3 linked regions of the Acuticoccus sediminis genome follow. The protein of the gene in region 2 interacts with the protein of the main gene of each other region in a pairwise test. Links are inferred from orthologs where the notes say so. Each region holds a gene or a part of one and is shown on either strand. Other genes may lie near its edges.

Region 1 (6,213 bases), on a different replicon or contig from region 2:
CGTGCCGACGCGATCAGCGGCGACGCCGCCATGGCGCCGAGCAGCTGGTTGCGCGCCTCGAGAAGCTGCTCGTGCGTCTGCCCTGCGCGGGCCTGGAGGTAGAAGTCGAAGCCCGACACGTTGCCGAGTTCGATCACCGCCGGCGGCACCACCGGGAAGACGAGCGCGTCCTGGATCTGGCTGAGCGCGCCGTAGGCCCGGCCCGCCAGCGCCTGCACCGCCTGGCCCGGCTCGGTCCGCTCGTCCCAGTCCTTCAGCCGGACGAAGCCGATGCCCATGTTCTGGCCACCGCCCGCGAACGAGAAGCCGACCACCGTGAAGATGGAGTTCACGTCGTCCTGCTCGTGGTCGAGGTAGTAGTCCTCGATCGTCTTGATGGTCTGGAGCGTGCGCCCTGCCGTGGCGCCGGTCGGCGCCTGGACGAGGGTGAACATGATCCCCTGGTCTTCGTCCGGCAGGAAGCCCGTCGGCGTGTTGATGAAGAGGTAGACCATGCCCCCGGCGAGGGCGAGGTAGATGATGCCCATCCGCAGCGGCCGCCCGGCGGTCGCGCCGACCAGCCTGGAGTAGCCGTTCTGCGTGGCGTTGAAGCCGCGGTTGAACCAGCCGAACGGACCGCGCTTCACGGCGCCGTGCTTGGGCTGCTTCAGGAGCTGGGCGCAGAGGGCCGGCGTCAGCGTCAATGCGACGACCACCGACAGCGCCATCGCCGAGACGATGGTGACGGCGAACTGCTTGTAGATGACGCCGGTCGAGCCGCCGAAGAAGGCCATCGGCACGAACACCGCCGACAGCACCATCGCGATGCCGATGAGGGCGCCCGTGATCTGCCCCATGGACTTGCGTGTCGCCTCGCGCGGGGTGAGGCCTTCCTCCTCCATGATGCGCTCGACGTTCTCCACCACGACGATCGCGTCGTCGACGAGGAGGCCGATGGCCAGCACCATGGCGAGCATCGTCAGCGTGTTGATGGAGAACCCTGCCGCCGCCAGCACGCCGAACGTTCCGAGCAGAACGACCGGCACCGCGAGCGTCGGGATGAGGGTCGCGCGGAAGTTCTGCAGGAACAGGAACATCACGAAGAACACGAGCACGATCGCCTCGAAGAGGGTGTGGATCACCGACTCGATGGAGATCGTGACGAACGGCGTCGTGTCGTACGGGACGACGTAGGAGACGCCCTCGGGGAAGAACTGGGCGAACTCGTCGACCCGTGCGCGGACGGCCTCGGCGGTGTCGAGCGCGTTGGCGCCGGTCGCGAGCTGGATCGCCATGCCGGACGCCGGCTGGCGGTTGTAGCGGGCGATGGTCTGGTAGCTCTCCGCGCCGATCTCCACCCGGGCGACGTCCTGCAGGAGGACGAGGCCGCCGTCGGTCTCGGCGCGCACGACGATCTGCTCGAAGTCCTGCGGCGTCTGCAGCAGCGACTGGGCGGTGACCGTCGCGTTCAGCATCTGCCCCTCGACCGCGGGGAGGCTGCCGAACTCGCCGGCGGAGATCTGCGCGTTCTCTGCCGCGACGGCGTTGACCACGGCCTCGGCCGACAGCTCGTAGGCGGCGAGCTTGGACGGGTCGAGCCAGATGCGCATCGCGTACTGCGAGCCGAACACCTGCACCTTGCCGACGCCCTGGATGCGGCTGATCTCGTCGACCATGTTGGACGTCAGGTAGTCGGACAGGTCCACCTGATCGAGCGCGCCGTCTTCGGAGATGAGCGCGATCACCATGAGGAAGCCGGCGGACGACTTCTCCACCGTAATGCCCTGGCGCTGCACGGTCTCGGGTAGGAGCGGTGTCGCCTGACTGAGGCGGTTCTGCACCTGCACCTGCGCGATGTCGGGGTCGGTGCCGGTGCGGAAGGTGAGGGTGATCTCGGCCTGGCCCGTCGACGTCGAGTTCGACGAGATGTAGCGCAGGCCGTCGAGACCGGTCATCTGCTGCTCGATGACCTGGGTGACGGTGTTGGCGACCGTCTCGGCGGACGCGCCGGGATAAGTGGCTGTGATCTGCACCGACGGCGGGGCGATCTGCGGGTACTGCGCGACCGGCAGCGTCATGATCGCGAGGATGCCGACGCCCATGATGATGATCGAGATCACCCAGGCAAAAACGGGACGATCAATGAAGAACTGTGCCATGAGTGACCTTTAGCAGCCCGGCAACGTGCAGCAGCACGCTTAGCGATCGGTCCCTAGAGCACATTCCGCGAACGGGCTCCAGAACTTGAATGTCGCATTCGCCGGGGAGGGGGGCAGGATCCACACTTCCTGAGGCGAGCTTATAGCAGCCGATCCCCGCGCGGCCTACCGGGGCGGCGCATCTCAGTGTTGCGACGCACCATCCGGCCGGAAGGTGTGGGATCCCTGCCGCGCCGGCCCTCGCGACGGCGCGAGCGGATGCCGCCCGTTATCGCGGCCAGCGCGGGGCCCGGCGTAGGATGCAGAGGAGCCGGGTGCTCAGGCGTAGGCGACGTCGACCACGCCGGGTATCGACTTGATGGCGTTGGCGACCGATCGCGAGACGGCGCGCGGCTCCCGCAGGGCCATCTCCACCTCGCGGCCGCCGCCCTGGGTGAGGGCGACTAGCTTCACCGTGCACATCCCCTGATGACCGATCAGCCGCTCGATCGAGGTGATGACGTCGGCGCGGTCGAGGAAGACGGTGAGCGTCGTCGACTGCTTGGCGGCCAGCTTCTCCAGCGGCTCCACGTGGCCGATGCGGATCGAGATGCCTTCCTCCTCCTCCCGCGCGGTCACGGAAAGGAGGACGCAGCTCCCCGGCTCGAGCTTCTCCCGGTACGCGTCGAGCGTGTCGGAGAAGGCGATCGCCTCGTACTGGCCGGACGGGTCGGAGAGGGCGAGGATCCCCATCCGGTTGCCGCTCTTGGTGCGGCGCTCCTGCCGTGAGACGACAACGCCGGCGATCTTCGCCCCCTCTCCCCGGCGCACGGCGGCCGGGAAGTCGCGCCACTGCGGCACGCCGGCCTTCTCCAGCGCCTCGCGGTAGTCGTCGAGCGGGTGCGCGGAGAGGTAGAAGCCGATGGCGTCGAGCTCGCGCTTCAGCCGCTCGTGCGGGGTCCAGACCGCATTGGTGGGCAGGCGGATGTCCTCCGCCGCGCTGGCGCCGAAGAAGTCGTTCTGGCCGACCGCCGCGCCGGAGGCGACGCGGTTGGCAACGCCCAGCACCTGTTCCAGACCCGCCGAGAGGCTGCCCCGGTCCGGCACCCAGACGTCGAAGGTGCCGGCCGCGACGAGCGCCTCCATGGAGCGCTTGGGCGCGGCCTTCGGGTCGAGGCGGTTCGCGAAGTCCGAGAGGTCCTTGTACGGCGCCTTGGCGCGCGTCTCCTCGATGTGGTGCACGAGGGGCCAGCCGACGCCCTTGATGGCGCCGAGGCCGTAGACGATATCACCCTTCTCCACCGAGAACTCGCCCTTCGACTTCTCGATGGAGGGTGGCAGCACCTTTATGCCCATGCGCTGCGCCTCGCCCCGGAAGTCGGCGAGCTTGTCGGTGTTGCCCATGTCGAGGGTCATCGACGCGGCGAGGAACTCCGACGGGTAGTGCGTCTTCAGGTAGGCCGTATGGTAGGCGACGAGGGCGTAGGCGGCGGCGTGGGACTTGTTGAACCCGTAGTTCGCGAACTTGGCGACGAGGTCGAAGATGCGGTTCGCGTCGGCCGCCCTGGTGCCGTCCTTCACCGCGCCGTCGACGAAGCGGTCGCGCTGCACCGCCATTTCGGCGGCGATCTTCTTGCCCATGGCGCGGCGCAGCAGGTCGGCTTCGCCGAGCGAGTAGCCCGACAGGACCTGCGCGATCTGCATCACCTGCTCCTGGTAGATGATGATGCCGTAGGTCTCTTTCAGGATCGGCTCGAGCTTGGGGTGGAGGTAGTCCGGCTCCTCCAGCCCCTGCTTGCGGCGGTTGTAGCTCGGGATGTTGTCCATCGGGCCCGGGCGGTAGAGCGCCACGATGGCGATGATGTCCTCGAACCGGTCGGGCTTCATGCCGACCAGCGCCTTCCTCATGCCCTGACTTTCCAGCTGGAAAACGCCGGCGGTCTCGCCCCTCGCGAGCAGCTCGTAGGTGGGGCCGTCGTCCAGCGGCAGGGTATCGAGGTCGATCTCGTCCGGGATCAGGGCGATTGCGCGCTCGATGGTGGTGAGCGTCTTGAGGCCAAGGAAGTCGAACTTCACCAGGCCGCCCGATTCCACCCATTTCATGTTGTACTGGGTGACGGGGAGGTCGGACCGCGGGTCGCGGTAGAGGGGGACGATCTCCTCCAGCGGCCGGTCGCCGATGACGATGCCGGCGGCGTGGGTGGAGGCGTGGCGGTAGAGCCCCTCGAGCTTCAGCGCCATCTGCAGCAGGCGGTCGATCTCGCCGTCCTGCGCCTTCGCCTCCTGCAGCTTCGATTCCTGCTCCAGCGCCTGGCCGAGGGTGATCGGGTTGGCAGGGTTGGAGGGGACGAGCTTGGCGAGCTGGTCGACCTTGCCGTACGGCATGTCGAGCACGCGGCCGACGTCGCGCACCACGGCGCGGGCCTGGAGGGTCCCGAAGGTGATGATCTGCGCCACCCGGTCCGGGCCGTAGCGCTCCTGGACGTAGTGGATGACCCGGTCGCGCTTCTCCTGGCAGAAGTCGACGTCGAAGTCCGGCATCGAGACGCGTTCCGGGTTGAGGAAGCGCTCGAACAGGAGGTCGAAGCGGAGCGGGTCGAGGTCGGTGATCGTCAGCGCGTAGGCGACGAGCGAGCCGGCGCCCGAGCCGCGGCCCGGCCCCACGGCGACGTCGTGCGCCTTCGCCCACTGGATGAAGTCGGCGACGATGAGGAAGTAGCCGGGGAACTTCATCCGGCAGATGATGCCGAGCTCGTGCTCCAGGCGGTGCTCGTACGCCTCGCGGTCGACGCCGGGCGCCATGCCGCGCGTGGCGAAGCGCCGTTCTAGGCCGTCTTTCGCCATCTGGGTGAGCCGCTCGGCCTCGGCCTCCAGCTCCTGCTCCTCGGTCTTGTCCTCCGGCGGCAGGCCCTGGGCCTTGCGCTCGGCGGCGATGAAGCGCGGCAGCATCGGCGGGCACTTCTTTACCCGGAAGTGGGAGCGCATGGCGATCTCGACCGTCGAGGCGATCGCCTCCGGGAGGTCGCTGAAGAGGGCCTCCATCTCGCCCTGGGTCTTGAAATAGTGTTCCGGCGTCAGGCGCCGCCGGTCGTCGTCGGCGAGGCGGCGGCCTTCGGCGATGGCGATCAGCGCGTCGTGCGCCTCGTAGTCGTCGCGCTTGGCGAAGTAGACCTCGTTGGTGGCGACGAGGGGAACGCCCCTGTCGTAGGCGAGGCCCACGGCGAACGCCTCGAACGTGTTCTCCGCCGTCGTCCCGTGGCGCTGGAGCTCACAATAGAAACGATCTCCGAACGTTTCGCGAAGTTCGTCGAACAGCGCGGCGGCGCCGTCGGTCTCGCCGAGCTCGAGCGTCTTGCCGACGGGACCGTCGGTCCAGCCGGAGAGGGCGATGATGCCGTCGGCGTAGGGGGCGAGGCCGTCGACCGGGACGGCGACGGTCTCGCCGTCCGACTTCAGGTAGGCGTGGCTGATCAGCCGCTGCAGGTTGGCGAAGCTGTCCGGGCAGGTGGCGATCAGGGGCATGCGGGCGATGGGCGTGATCCGCCGGCCACCCTGGATCCGCTCGGCGAGGCGGATGGGGACGGTGCAGGCGATGAGGGGCTGCACGCCCTCGCCATACGCCTTTTCCGAAAACTCCAATGCGCCGAAGAGATTGGCCGTGTCGCTGACGGCGACGGCGGGCTGATTGTCCGCCGCTGCAAGCGACACGATCTTCTTGAGGTGCAGCGCGCCTTCCAGGAGAGAGTAGGCCGAGTGGACCCTCAGATGGACGAACATGACGCGCCTCCCAGATACCGGCGCTCACCTTAGCGCCGGATCGGTCCGATGGGATCACACGAGGGGGACCTGCATTCCGTCAATCCACAGAATGAGGGCGACGACGAAGGCCGAACAGGAAACGAACGCACCACAATCGAGAAAGAACCGCTGCATCACTGACCTCTCTTTGTTCTCATTGGAACGTAGTAGAATGTTCCGAGAACATCAAGCGTGATTCGCGAGAAACTTATTCGACAGATAGCGTCAATTATAGCGCGACGATTCGGCCTTCCTTCAGGGTTACCGTGCGGTCGAGCTGGCTCGCGAGGGCCTGGTT
Region 2 (7,294 bases):
GGCTCAACGAGCTGACGGCGGAGTGGAACGAGCCGGGGCGCTTCACCGTGTTCCCGGGCTACGAGTGGTCCGGCAACACGGCGGTCGGCGGCGACCACAACGTCTACTTCGCGACCGAGGGGCGCACCATCGCGCGGTGCAGCCACGCGATCCTCGAGGACCGCTCCGACCTCATGACCGACGCGAACACCCTGACCGACCTCTACGACAAGCTGCGCGGCGAGGACTGCGTGATCTACGCCCACGTCGGCGGGCGCTACGCGAACATCTTCTACGACCACGACCCGAAGCTCGAGACGGCGGTGGAGATGCACTCCGCCTGGGGGACGTTCGAGTGGATCCTGACCGACGGGTTCCCGCTCGGCCGCCGCGTCGGCGTGGTCTGCAACAGCGACGGCCACAAGGGGCGGCCGGGCGCCAGCTATCCCGGCGCGTCGCGCTTCGGCGCCTATGGCGGGCTCACCTGCTTCCTCACCGACCGCAACGACCGCGCCTCGATCATGGAGGCGCAGCGCCGCCGCCATCACTACGGCACCACCGGCTGCCGCCTCTTCATGGATGTGACGGCCACGCTGCCGGACGGATCGGTCGTCTTCGAGCGCAATCCGGCCGCCGACCCGGATGCGGCACGGGCCGAGGCGCGGACCGCGATCATGGGCGATATCGTCAGGGTCGCGGGCGGGGAGGTCACGCTCGCCGTCCGGATCGAGGCGCACGCGGGGATCGAGCGCGTCGAGCTGCGCGACGGGGCGGCGCCGCTGGAGGTGATCCGCACCTACGGCGAGGAGGACCTCGGCAACCGCATCCGCGTCCTGTGGGCGGGGGCGGAGTATCGCGGCCGCGGGCGCGACACGCTGTGGACCGGCCGCGCCCGCTTCGCCGGCGCTTCCATCGACCGGTTCGAGACGGTGAACCATTGGAACAAGGAGCAGATGCTTGAGCAGCGCGGCGGCGAGAGCGTCTCGTTCAAGGGCGTCACCACCGGCAACTTCATGGGCTTCGACGCCTGGCTCACCGCCACGGACGGCTCGGTGCTCACCGTCGAGACCAACCGGGGGACGCTGGAGCGGCCGCTGGCCGGGATCGGCCTCGACCCGATCGTCATGGACGCGGGCGGCCTCGACCGGCGCCTCAGCGTGCAGCGGCTGCCCGAGGCGCGTCTCGCCCGCAGCCTCTCGTTCGAGCGCACGCTCACCTTGAAGGCGGACGGGGACACGCCGATCTGGATCGCCGTCACCACCGAGGACGGCTTCCAGGCGTGGTCGAGCCCCATCTACCTGTTCCGCTGAACTCCGCTGCGCGGCGGCGCTCCGCCCGCCGCCACGCTTCGCCCGCGCCGGGCCGGGGCGCCGCGAATTAGGACGCCGTGTCGGTGAGACGGGCGATCTCGTCCGCGTTCAGCGACAGGGTCGCGGCCTTCGCGAAGCTCTCGACCTGGGCGACGCTGGTGGCGCTGGCGATCGGCGCCGTCACGCCCTCGCGGGCGATGAGCCAGGCGAGCGCCTGGTAGGCGGGCAGCCCGTCCGCCTCGGCCGTGGCGACCGGCACGTCAACGACGGCCAGGCGCTGAAGGACTGGGCGGTCGCCGGTGCGGGGGTCGTGATGAAGTCGAGCTTCGACGTCGCGGAGGAGCTCGCCGCCGGCCGGCTCGAGACGGCGTTGGAGGCGTTTACGGCGGAGGCGACGAACCTTTACGCCGTGTCCCCGCCGCGCAGCCGCGCATCGCGCCGGGTGCGGATGCTCCTCGACCACCTGACCGAGGGGCTCGCCGGCATCGGCGCCGCGCCGCGCGTCTGAACGGCGCCTGCCGTCAGATCTGCAGGACCACCGGGCTGAGGAGAAGAACGGCCGGAACGGCGATCGCGGCGGCCACCGTCTGCACCGTGACGATGGAGGCCATCAGCGGCGCGTCGCCGCCGAGCTGGCGGGCGAGGATGTAGGCGGAAGACGCGGTCGGGAGCGTCTGGAACAGCACCGCGACGGCCGCCGGCGGCCCGCTCAGGCCGAACGCGAGGCAGGCGAGGACGGTCGCGGCCGGCATGACGCCGAACTTGAAGATCATCGCCGCCACCGTCGGCCGAACCGCCGTGCCGACGGCCTTCCACTGGAACGCCGCGCCGACGCACAGGAGGCCGAGCGGCAGGGAGGCCGTGCCGAGCGCCTTCACCGCGCCCGCGACACCCGGGGGGAGCCCCAGCCCGGTCGCCTGCAAGGTGACCCCGATCGCGCAGGCGACCACCAGCGGGTTCGTGACGATCCCGCGCACCACGCCGCGGATCGAGGGTTCCGCGCCGGCATATTGCGCGAACACCAGGATGACGAGGATGTTGACCGTCGGCACGATCGCCGCGTTGGCGACGGCCGAGAGGCCGATGGCCGGCGCGCCGAAGAGCGCGATCGCGGCCGTGACGCCGACATAGTTGTTGAAGCGGACGCCGCCCTGGAACACCGAAGTGAACGCCGGGCCGCCGCCGCCGATCACGCGCCGCGCCAGCACCATGAGGAGCGCGGTGCCGAAGGTGGAGACGACCAGCACCGCCGCGAGCCGCAGCACCGGGACGCCGTCGAGGTCGGCCATCGCGAGGCCGTGGATGAAGAGGCACGGCAGCAGCACGAAATAGGAGAGCCGCTCGGCCTGGGGCCAGAAGGTGTCCGCCAGGAAGCCCCGGCGGCGCATCAGGTTGCCGGCCGCCACGAGGAGGACGATCGGCGCGAGGGCGATGAGGATCGCGAGGACCATCACGCCCGCCCCAGGAAGTCGACGATGCGGCGGCAGCCCTCCACGAGGCTCGCTTCATCGAGCGCGAAGGAGAGGCGCAGGTGGTCGTCCCCGCCGAACGCCGAGCCCGGCACGACGGCGACGCCCGTCGCCTCCAGGAGCGCCATCGCCGTCTCGTCACCGTGGCGGCCGGCGATGCGGGGGAAGAGGTAGAAGGCCCCGTCGGGCGCTGCGGTCGACAGGTGCGGGCTCTCGGCGAGCACGGCCAGCGCCGCGTCGCGCCGCTTGCGGTAGATCTCCGCCCGGACCGGGAGCGAGTCCTGCGGGCCGGTCAGCGCCGCCACGGCGGCGATCTGGGACAGCGAGGACGTCTGCGTGGCGTTCTGCGACTGGACCGCGTTGATGGCGGTGACGAGGTCCTTCGGCCCGCCCGCCCAGCCGACGCGCCACCCCGTCATCGCGTACGCCTTGGAGACGCCGTCGATGGTCAGCGTCCGGTCCGCGAGGTCCGGCACGACCGCGGCGAACGAGGCGTAGGGCGTGTCGGAGAAGCGGATCGGCGCGTAGATGTCGTCGGAGAGGACGAGGATGCGCGGGTGGCCGGCGATCACCTCCGCGAGGGCGGCGAGATCGGACGCGGAGTAGACCGCGCCGGAGGGGTTGCCGGGCGCGTTGATGACGACCCAGCGCGTCTTCGGGGTGATCGCCGCGGCAAGCACGTCCGGGTCGAGGCGGAAGCCGGTTTCCAGCGCGGTCGGCACCACCACCGGCACCGCCCCGCAGGCCCGCACCATGTCCGGGTAGGACGCCCAGTAGGGTGCGGGGAGGACGACCTCGTCGCCTTTTTCGAGCGAGGCGAGGAAGGCGTTGAAGATCACCTGCTTGGCACCGCAGCCGACGGCGATCTCGTCGTCGGCGAAGGTGAGGCCGCGCTCCCGGGCGAAGTGCTCGCGGATCGCGGCCCGCAGCGGCGGGATGCCGTTGACGGGCGTGTAGCCCATGCGGCGGGTGTCGAGCGCCTCGTGCGCGGCGGCGATCACGTGGTCCGGCGGCGCGAAGTCGGGTTCGCCGAGGGTCAGGTCGATGACCTCGTGACCAGCGGCGCGATGCTCGGCCGCCTTGCGCGCCATGGCCAGGATGGGCGAGCCGGCGGCCACCGGCCGGAAGCGGGGCAGGGACATTCAAACCTCGTCACGGAAAAACACAGTGACGTGAGTACAGCCCCCGACGCCGAAGAAAAAACGCATAATTCTTCAGCAGAAGTAGCGAAAAACTCTATGGTCGGCTGACCGCGATCAGGGCCTCCACCAGCAGCGCCACGAAGCGGGCGGCCGGCGCCTCCTCCAGCGAGAGCACGCCGACGCGGCGTACGAGTTGCGGCTCGCCGAAGGGTTGGCGGTACAGCGGCGGCAGGCTCTCAAGGTCGCGCTCGTCGAGCGGGACGACGGCGACGCCGAGGCCGGTGGCGGCCATGCGGGCGAGCGCCTGCTGGCTGTCGAGCTCCATTTCCTCGCGCACGCGCAAGCCCTGCCGGCGCAGCTCGTCCTCGATGATGCGCCCGGCCCAGGCGCGCTTGTCGAAGCGCAGGAGCGGCAGGCGGGTGAGGAGGGTCCTCGTGTCCACGCCCTCGTGCTCCGGCGAGGCGACGACCCAGAAGCGGTCGCAGTACGTCGGGTCGAAGTGGAGGCCCGCGGGGTAGGGCTTGACCGGCTCGGTGGTGACCGCCGCGTCGATGTTGCCGGCCTCGATCTCGCGCGCGAGCTCGGCGGACATGCCGGAGTTGACACGGATATGGAGGCGCGGGTGCGCCGCCTGCAGCCGGCTCAGCGCCTCCGGAAGTACGCCGGCGAGCGCGGTCTGGATCGCGCCGAGCCGCAACCGCCCGGCGATCCCGGGGCCGGAGGCGACGGCGTCCTTGATGGCGTCGTAGCCGTCGAGCACGCCGCGGGCATGCTCGACGGCGATCTCGCCCGCCGCCGTCAGCACCGGCTGGCGGCGGGAGCGGTCGAACAGCGTGACGCCGAACTCCTCCTCGAGCGCCTTGACGTGGAGGCCGACGGCGGACGGGGTCAGCCCCAGCGCCTCCGCCGCGCGGGCGAAGGTGCCGTACCGGGTGATGGCGACGAGGCTGCGCAGCGCACGGAGCGACAAGGTCTCATCCTGTGGTGCCTCGCGGCGGCGTCACCGGTGGGCGGCGGCGTCCGCGAAGGTCGGTTTCTCGAACGCGACGTTATCGCCGAAGCACCAGGCGACGCCATCGCACGCGGCGACGGTCGCGGGATCGAGGGCGACGGCGCCCTTGTCGAGCCAGACCGAGCCGGGGCGTCCGTTCACCCACGCGTCGGGCGGCTGCATCGTCGAGGCGCGGTGCAGCACGTCCCAGATGAAATAGTGATGCGGCACGATGATCTTCGCGCCGAGCCGCGCCGCCACCGCGTCGGCCTGGGCGTAGGAGAGGACGTGCTCGGACCCGTCGACGGGCAGGAGCGCGACGTCCACCGGGCCGATCATCTCCCAGACGTGTTCCGGCGGGTCGGGCCGGTTGTCGCCCCAGTGCAGGATCCGGACGCCGCCGGTCTCGACGATGATCAGCGAGTTGTCGAACGAGCGCCAGTTGTGCGGCGGCAGCGTCTCCATCGGCGTGAGGCTGCGGGTGAGGTTCGCCCAGTTCCAGGCATTGTGCGTCGAATCGGAGACGTGCTTGTCGGCGATGCCGGTGATCGTGACGTCGGCGAACGCGAAGGTCCCGACGAGACGGTCGAGGATGACGTTGGCCGACACGAGATGCAGCCCGTCATGGTCGAAGTGGGCGTGGGTTGAGATGGCGATGTCCACCTCCGTCTTCGGGAAGTCGTAGAGGTACCAGTCCCAGCCGCCTGCGGGGTGGTTGCGCCAGGGGTCGATCATGATCGAGACGCCCGCCGGGGACGTGATACGGAACGCCGAGGAGCCGAAGAAGGCGAGCTCGGCCGGTCCCTTCGCCTCCGGCAGCCCCTCCTGCAGGGCGATCATGTGGTTGTTGTTCTCGGCCTGGCGCCAGGCCCAGAGGCCCTCGTCCTTGCGGTCTTTCATCGGTCCATCCGGGGTTGGTCCATCGCGCTGCGATCGATGAGGCGGCCGTCCTCGACGAGGACGCGGCCCTTCTTGATCACCGTCCGGGCCGAGTTGGCGCCGAAGCGGAACGGGATGCGGGCATGGTCGGGCGTGTCGAACACGGCGATGTCGGCCTGCTTGCCGGCGGCGAGCGAGCCGATCCGGGCGTCGAGGCGCAGCGCCCTGGCGGCGTTGATGGTGGCGCCCATCAGCGCCTCGTCCGCGGTGAGGCCGGAGAGGCGGCAGGCAAAGCCCATCGTCATCTGCTGCGACAGGTGCCAGCAGACGGGGCACAGGTCGGTGGCGATGGCGACGGTGACGCCATGGTCGCAGAACCGGCGGGCGTCGACCGGATGCGGGTGGTTCACCGCCCAGTCGAAGCCGGGGAAGAAGGCGACGGCGGTGCCGGCCTCTGCGAGGGCGTCGAGGTCGTCGTCGGAGAGCATGTTGGCGTGGTCGACGGAGGCGGCGCCCATCTCCACCGCGAGCCGGGCGCCGCCGACGTTGACGCGGGCGTCGGTATGGAGCTTGGCGACGAGGCCGTGGTCGGCGGCGACGGCGAGGACGCGCGCGCACTCCTCGATCGTGAAGACGTTGGGGTCGACGTAGACGTCGCAGAAGGTGGCGAGGTTCCGCTCGGCGATCTCCGGGATCGTCTCGGCGCAGATGGTGTCGAGGTAGCGCGCGGCGTCGTCCGGCCGGGCGTGCGCCCCGAGATATGTCGGCACGACCTCGAGGCCGGATATCTCGGCGACCAGCCGCGCCGCCTCCAGCGAGGCGATGTCGCTGGCGTGGTCGAGGCCGTAGCCGGACTTGGTCTCGATGGTGGTGGTGCCGGAGAGGAGCATCTTGCGCGCGCGGCCGAGGGCGGTCGCGGCGAGCACCTCCGGCGCGACGGCCTTGTTGATGCGCTGCGAGGCGGGGACGCCCCAGACGTGGCCGGCCGCCGTCAGCCCCGCGTCGTCGAGGCCGGTCGTTCGGGCGAAGTACTCCGCGGAGCGGTCGCCCTCGAAGACGAGGTGGGTGTGGCAGTCGACGAGGCCGGGCGTGACCGTCCCGCCGGCGGCGTCCACGACGCGGGTCGCCGGGCCGGCGAGGTTGGCGGCGTCGGGGCCGACGGCGACGATGGTCTCGCCCTTCACCGCGACGGCGGCGCTGTCCAGGACGCCGATGCCGTCAGGCGCGTCGGGGTCGCAGAGGACCACGCGGCTGGCGCCGGTGATCACGAGATCGGCTGGGTCGTCCATCGGGTCTCCTCGGTCGTCCGGCCACGGGGCCGGTCGCCACACGAGGGGTAGCCGAGAACCGGCGTCGCGAAAAGCTCAGTACCTGAGCGTATTCCCGCGCATGAATTCTTGGATAATGCCGCCCGGCAAGCCGAGACTCAGCATAGGCGACAAATACTGACAGCACTTCCGCTCGCGGACATCTCTGTATCGATCCCATGCACAAATTCACGCCGCGATGACACCACGGGACGTC
Region 3 (5,248 bases), on a different replicon or contig from region 2:
GAACCAGCCGGGCGAGTTCGAGGGCTTCTCGAGCAACTACAGCGGCGAAGGCTTCTCGGGCATGCGCTTCGTCATGAAGTCGGTCGACGACGCCGGTTTCGACGCCTGGATCGAGGCGGCCCGGAGCTCCGCCAGGACCCTCGACCGCGACGCCTACCTGGAACTCGCCAAGCCCAGCGAGAAGGTCCCCGCCGAGACCTTCACGAACGTCGACCCGTCGCTGTTCCAGGCGATCGTCGAGCAGTGCGTCGAGCCGGGCTCGCTCTGCATGAGCGAGTGGATGGTCGCGGACGACGGCTCGCCGCTGTGCGGCCCGCTCACGACCGCGAGCCTCAACGAAGCCGATTTCACCGTCGACGCGCCGATGTCGCGGCCGCACGGCACGGGCCTCTCCCCCGTCCGCGGCGCCGGCATGAAGACGCCCACCGACAAGTCCTGGCAAGCGACGGAAGCCGCGCTTCCCGCCCCCACGCAACTCTGACCGAGCCCAGTAATGTTTTCTCAGCTTTGGGCGTTCCTGTTCGGGCGCCTCTCGTTCGACTCCCTGCCGTTCCACGAGCCGATCCTGATCGTGACCTTCATCGCGGTCGCGATCGGCGGCGCGGCGGTCCTGGGCGCGATCACCTACTTCAAGCTCTGGGGCTACCTGTGGCGTGAGTGGTTCACCACCGTCGACCACAAGCGCATCGGCATCATGTACATGGTGCTCGGGCTCATCATGCTGCTGCGCGGCTTCGCGGACGCGATCATGATGCGCGCGCAGCAGGCGATGGCGTTCGGCGGGAACGAGGGCTACCTGCCGCCGCACCACTACGACCAGATCTTCACCGCGCACGGCGTGATCATGATCTTCTTCGTGGCGATGCCGTTCGTCACCGGCTTCATGAACTACGTGGTGCCGCTGCAGATCGGCGCGCGCGACGTCGCCTTCCCGTTCCTGAACAACTTCTCGTTCTGGATGACGGTGTCCGGCGCGGTCCTGGTGATGACGTCGCTGTTCATCGGCCTGTTCGCGCGGACCGGCTGGCTCGCCTACCCGCCGCTGTCGGACATCACCTACAGTCCGGACGTCGGCGTCGACTATTACATATGGGCGTTGCAGATCGCGGGTGTGGGCACACTCCTATCGGGCGTCAACCTGATCGCGACCATCATCAAGATGCGCGCGCCGGGCATGGGCATGATGAAGATGCCCGTGTTCACGTGGACCGCGCTGTGCGCCAACATCCTCATCGTCGCGGCCTTCCCGGTCCTGACGGCGGTGCTCGCGATGCTGACGCTCGACCGCTACGTCGGCACGCACTTCTTCACCAATGACGGTGGCGGCAACGCCATGATGTACATCAACCTCATCTGGATCTGGGGTCACCCGGAGGTGTACATCCTCATCCTGCCGGCCTTCGGCATCTTCTCCGAGGTCGTCTCGACGTTCTGCGGCAAGCGCCTCTTCGGTTACACGTCGATGGTCTATGCGACGGTGGTCATCACCGTGCTCGCCTACATCGTGTGGCTGCACCACTTCTTCACGATGGGGTCGGGTGCGAGCGTGAACTCGTTCTTCGGCATCACGACCATGATCATCTCGATCCCGACCGGGGCGAAGATGTTCAACTGGCTGTTCACGATGTACCACGGCCGCATCCGCTTCGAGCTGCCGATGATGTGGACCATCGCCTTCATGCTGACGTTCGTGATCGGCGGCATGACGGGCGTGCTGCTGGCCGTGCCGCCGGCGGACTTCGTCCTCCACAACTCGCTGTTCCTGGTCGCGCACTTCCACAACGTGATCATCGGCGGCGTGCTGTTCGGCATGTTCGCGGGCATCAGCTTCTGGTGGCCGAAGGCGTTCGGCTTCAAGCTCGACCCGTTCTGGGGCAAGGTCTCCTTCTGGTTCTGGGTGATCGGCTTCTACTTCGCCTTCATGCCGCTCTACGTGCTCGGCCTGATGGGCGTGACGCGCCGCCTGAACCACTTCGACGATCCGTCGCTGCAGATCTGGTTCATCATCGCCGCCTTCGGCGCCGCGCTGATCGCGGTGGGCATCCTCGCCTTCCTCATCCAGATCGCCTGGTCGATCAAGAACCGCGAGAAGCTGCGGGACACGACGGGCGACCCGTGGAACGGCCGCACGCTGGAGTGGTCCACCTCCTCGCCGCCGCCGGACTACAACTTCGCCTTCACCCCGGTCATCCATGACTCGGACGCCTGGTGGGACATGAAGAGGCGCGGCTACACGCGGCCGCTGGAAGGCTTCAAGTCGATCCACATGCCCAGGAACACGGGCACGGGGATCATCCTGGCCGGCCTCGCCTTTATCTGCGGCTTCTCCCTGGTCTGGTACATCTGGTGGCTCGCCGTCGTGGCCTTCGTCGCGATGATCGCCACCGCGATCCACCACACCTTCAACTACGACCGTGACATGGACGTGCCGGCCGATGTGGTCGTCGAGACCGAGGCCCAGCGCACCACGCTCCTGGGGCAGGGGGCCTGAATGTCGACTGCAACACCCGCGCCCGAGAGCGAGATGACGACGCCGACCTTCTACCTGACGGACGAGCACGCGCATGAGTCGGGCGGCTCGACCATGCTCGGCTTCTGGATCTACCTGATGAGCGACTGTCTCATCTTCGCGAGCCTGTTCGCCACCTACGGTGTGCTGAGCCAGGCGACCGCGGGCGGTCCCGGAGCGGCGGAGCTGTTCGAGCTGCCGCTCGTCGCGATCAACACGACGATGCTGCTCCTCTCCTCCATCACCTACGGCTTCGCCATGCTGGCGATGGAGAAGGGGTCGGTGCCGCAGGTGCAGCGCTGGCTCGTCGTCACGGGCCTCTTCGGCGCCGCGTTCATCGGCATCGAGCTCTACGAGTTCGCCCACCTCATCCACGAGGGGGCGGGCCCGGGCCGCTCGGCCTTCCTGTCGGCCTTCTTCGCGCTGGTCGGCACCCACGGGCTGCACGTGACCGTCGGCATCGTCTGGCTGATCGTGCTGATGGTCCAGGTCAGGAAGCTCGGCCTGATCGCCGCCAACCGCCGCCGTCTGATGTGCCTCAGCCTGTTCTGGCACTTCCTCGACGTCATCTGGATCGGCGTCTTCACCTTCGTCTATCTCCTGGGAGCCCTGTGATGAGCGCTGAGACCCACACCGACGCTCACCACGACGACCACGGCCACGGACACGACGCCGGTCACCCCGGCGGCACCTTCTCCGGCTACATGACCGGCTTCATCCTGTCGGTCATCCTGACGGCGATCCCGTTCTGGCTGGTGATGAGCGGGTATATCCCGGACAAGACGACGACGGCGCTCCTCGTCATGGGCTTCGCCGTGGTCCAGATCGTCGTGCACATGGTGTTTTTCCTGCACATGACGCCAAGCGCGGAAGGCGGCTGGACGATGATGGCGCTGATCTTCACCCTCGTCCTGGTGGTGATCACGCTCGCCGGCTCGCTCTGGGTCATGTACCACATGAACACCAACATGATGCCGTGGAACGTCGCGCCCCTCTCCGGGAGCGCGGCCAGCGGGGGCTGAGACCGCCGTGGGACGCAAGCGCCGTACGCTCGCCATCGGATTCGCCGCCTTCGCGACGGTCGTCTTCGTGTGCCTCGGCGTGTGGCAGCTGCAGCGGCGGGAGTGGAAGCTCGACCTGATCGCCCGGGTCGACGCGCGCCTCGCCGCCGCGCCGGTCGCCGCGCCCGGCCCCGACGGCTGGGCCGGCATCACCGCCGACGGGGACGCCTACCGCCGCGTCACCGCCACGGGCACCTACGAGACCGGCCACGACACGCTGGTGCAGGCCGTCACCGAACTCGGCCCCGGCAGCTGGGTCCTGACCCCGCTCGCGACGGCGGAAGGCTTCACCGTCCTCGTCAACCGCGGCTTCGCGCCGCCGGACCGCCGCACCCCCGCCGACATCGCGCCGCCGGAGGGACCGGTGACGGTCACCGGCCTCCTGCGCGTCACGGAGCCGGGCGGCGCCTTCCTGCGCTCCAACGACCCGGACGCCGGCCGCTGGTACTCGCGCGACACCGCCGCGATCGCCACCGCCGGGGGCCTCGGCGCGGTCGCGCCCTATTTTATCGACGCGGACGCGGACGCGCCGGGCGAGGTCCCGGTCGGCGGCCTCACGGTCGTCCAGTTCCGCAATTCCCACCTCGTTTATGCGTTGACATGGTTCGCCCTGGCGCTGACATCCATCGCGATCACGGCGCTCGGACTGCGCCGTGAGAGGGGACCGTCCGAGGCCGGACGATCCGGGACGGCGCGGTCCGAAAGCGGGCGGGGCGATACGAAGCGGGTGGCCGTCGGCGGTTAGCCCGGCCACAGGCCTTGCGTGCCCGCGCGGACGGTCCGGCGGCACGCCGGGGCCGGCACCCGGCGGCGAACGGACGCCCCGAATTTTGGAGGCGAGAATTTGAGCGGCACCGGCGCGGCGCGGGTCAGCGCTGCCGACGCGCTTCGGCCAGGGTCCGGCGCGGACGACAGCGGCAAGAAGAACATGCTCCTCCTGATCCAGCTCCGCTGGATCGCGGTGGCGGGGCAGGTGGTGACCATCCTCGTCGTCGGCCCCGGCTTCGGCGTGGCGCTGCCGCTCCCGGAGATGGGCATCGTCGTCCTCGCCCAGATCGCCCTCAGCCTCGTCAGCCTGCGCTGGGTGCGGCGGCGCGAGAGGGTCGCGCCGGAGACGCTCCTGCTGGTGCTGGTGCTCGACGTCGCGGCGCTGACGGCTCAACTCTACATGAGCGGCGGCGGGGCCAACCCGTTCGCCGCGCTCTACCTGCTGCAGGTCGCGCTCGCGGCGGTCCTGCTCGACGCAAGGTCGGCGTGGCTTATCGTCGCCATGACGACCGCCTGCTACATCGGCCTCACGCTCAAGTACGAGCCGCTTCAGGTTCCCGGCCGCAACGATTCCGAGCTCTTCCGCTTGCATACGTTGGGGCTTTTGACCTGCTTCGTGCTGATGGCCGGCCTCCTTGTCGCCTTCCTCACCCGCATCGCCGGCAACCTGCGCGAACGTGACGCCCGCATAGCGGCCTTGCGCCAGAACGCAGTCGAAGAAGATCATATTGTGCGAATGGGACTTCTGGCATCGGGGGCCGCGCACGAGCTCGGCACGCCGCTCGCCTCGCTGTCGGTCACGCTGGGTGACTGGCAGCACATGCCGGAGTTCGCCAACGACCCGGATCGCGCACAGGAGATCGCAGAGATGCAGGCGGAGGTGAAGCGGTGCAAGTCGATCGTCACCGGC

Evidence for each region.
Region 1: the proteins of DLJ53_RS12925 (region 2) and dnaE interact in binary tests that used the Escherichia coli proteins (3 or more experiments, as listed by UniProt). The link is inferred for Acuticoccus sediminis from one-to-one orthologs.
Region 3: the proteins of DLJ53_RS12925 (region 2) and cyoB interact in binary tests that used the Escherichia coli proteins (3 or more experiments, as listed by UniProt). The link is inferred for Acuticoccus sediminis from one-to-one orthologs.

What each region holds. Positions count from the first base shown.
Region 1 is NZ_QHHQ01000008.1:89,030-95,242, forward strand. The notes cover bases 2,257-6,213. They hold dnaE (DNA polymerase III subunit alpha), read right to left. Parts: upstream 5,895-6,213; coding sequence 2,457-5,894; downstream 2,257-2,456. Other genes in these bases: DLJ53_RS28010 (ABC transporter ATP-binding protein), read right to left, coding at 6,145-6,213. Outside these bases: DLJ53_RS28000 (efflux RND transporter permease subunit), read right to left, coding at 1-2,138. UniProt on the Escherichia coli protein: DNA polymerase III is a complex, multichain enzyme responsible for most of the replicative synthesis in bacteria. This DNA polymerase also exhibits 3' to 5' exonuclease activity. The alpha chain is the DNA polymerase catalytic subunit.
Region 2 is NZ_QHHQ01000002.1:1,103,077-1,110,370, reverse strand. What follows is about bases 1,821-4,602. They hold DLJ53_RS12925 (pyridoxal phosphate-dependent aminotransferase), read right to left. Parts: upstream 3,901-4,602; coding sequence 2,740-3,900; downstream 1,821-2,739. Other genes in these bases: DLJ53_RS12920 (LysR family transcriptional regulator), read right to left, coding at 3,995-4,602; DLJ53_RS12930 (AEC family transporter), read right to left, coding at 1,821-2,740. Also shown: DLJ53_RS12940 (DUF3604 domain-containing protein), read left to right, coding at 1-1,289; DLJ53_RS36050 (aldo/keto reductase), read right to left, coding at 1,357-1,548; DLJ53_RS36045 (LysR substrate-binding domain-containing protein), read left to right, coding at 1,504-1,797; more of DLJ53_RS12930, read right to left, coding at 1,811-1,820; more of DLJ53_RS12920, read right to left, coding at 4,603-4,870; DLJ53_RS12915 (MBL fold metallo-hydrolase), read right to left, coding at 4,901-5,791; hutI (imidazolonepropionase), read right to left, coding at 5,788-7,059. UniProt on the Escherichia coli protein: Shows aminotransferase activity with methionine and histidine as substrates, and to a lesser extent also with phenylalanine.
Region 3 is NZ_QHHQ01000005.1:155,322-160,569, reverse strand. Bases 1-2,992 are described here. They hold cyoB (cytochrome o ubiquinol oxidase subunit I), read left to right. Parts: upstream 1-493; coding sequence 494-2,491; downstream 2,492-2,992. Other genes in these bases: cyoC (cytochrome o ubiquinol oxidase subunit III), read left to right, coding at 2,492-2,992; cyoA (ubiquinol oxidase subunit II), read left to right, coding at 1-481. Outside these bases: more of cyoC, read left to right, coding at 2,993-3,124; cyoD (cytochrome o ubiquinol oxidase subunit IV), read left to right, coding at 3,124-3,531; DLJ53_RS22325 (SURF1 family protein), read left to right, coding at 3,539-4,315; DLJ53_RS22320 (ATP-binding protein), read left to right, coding at 4,415-5,248. UniProt on the Escherichia coli protein: Cytochrome bo(3) ubiquinol oxidase is the terminal enzyme in the aerobic respiratory chain of E.coli that predominates when cells are grown at high aeration.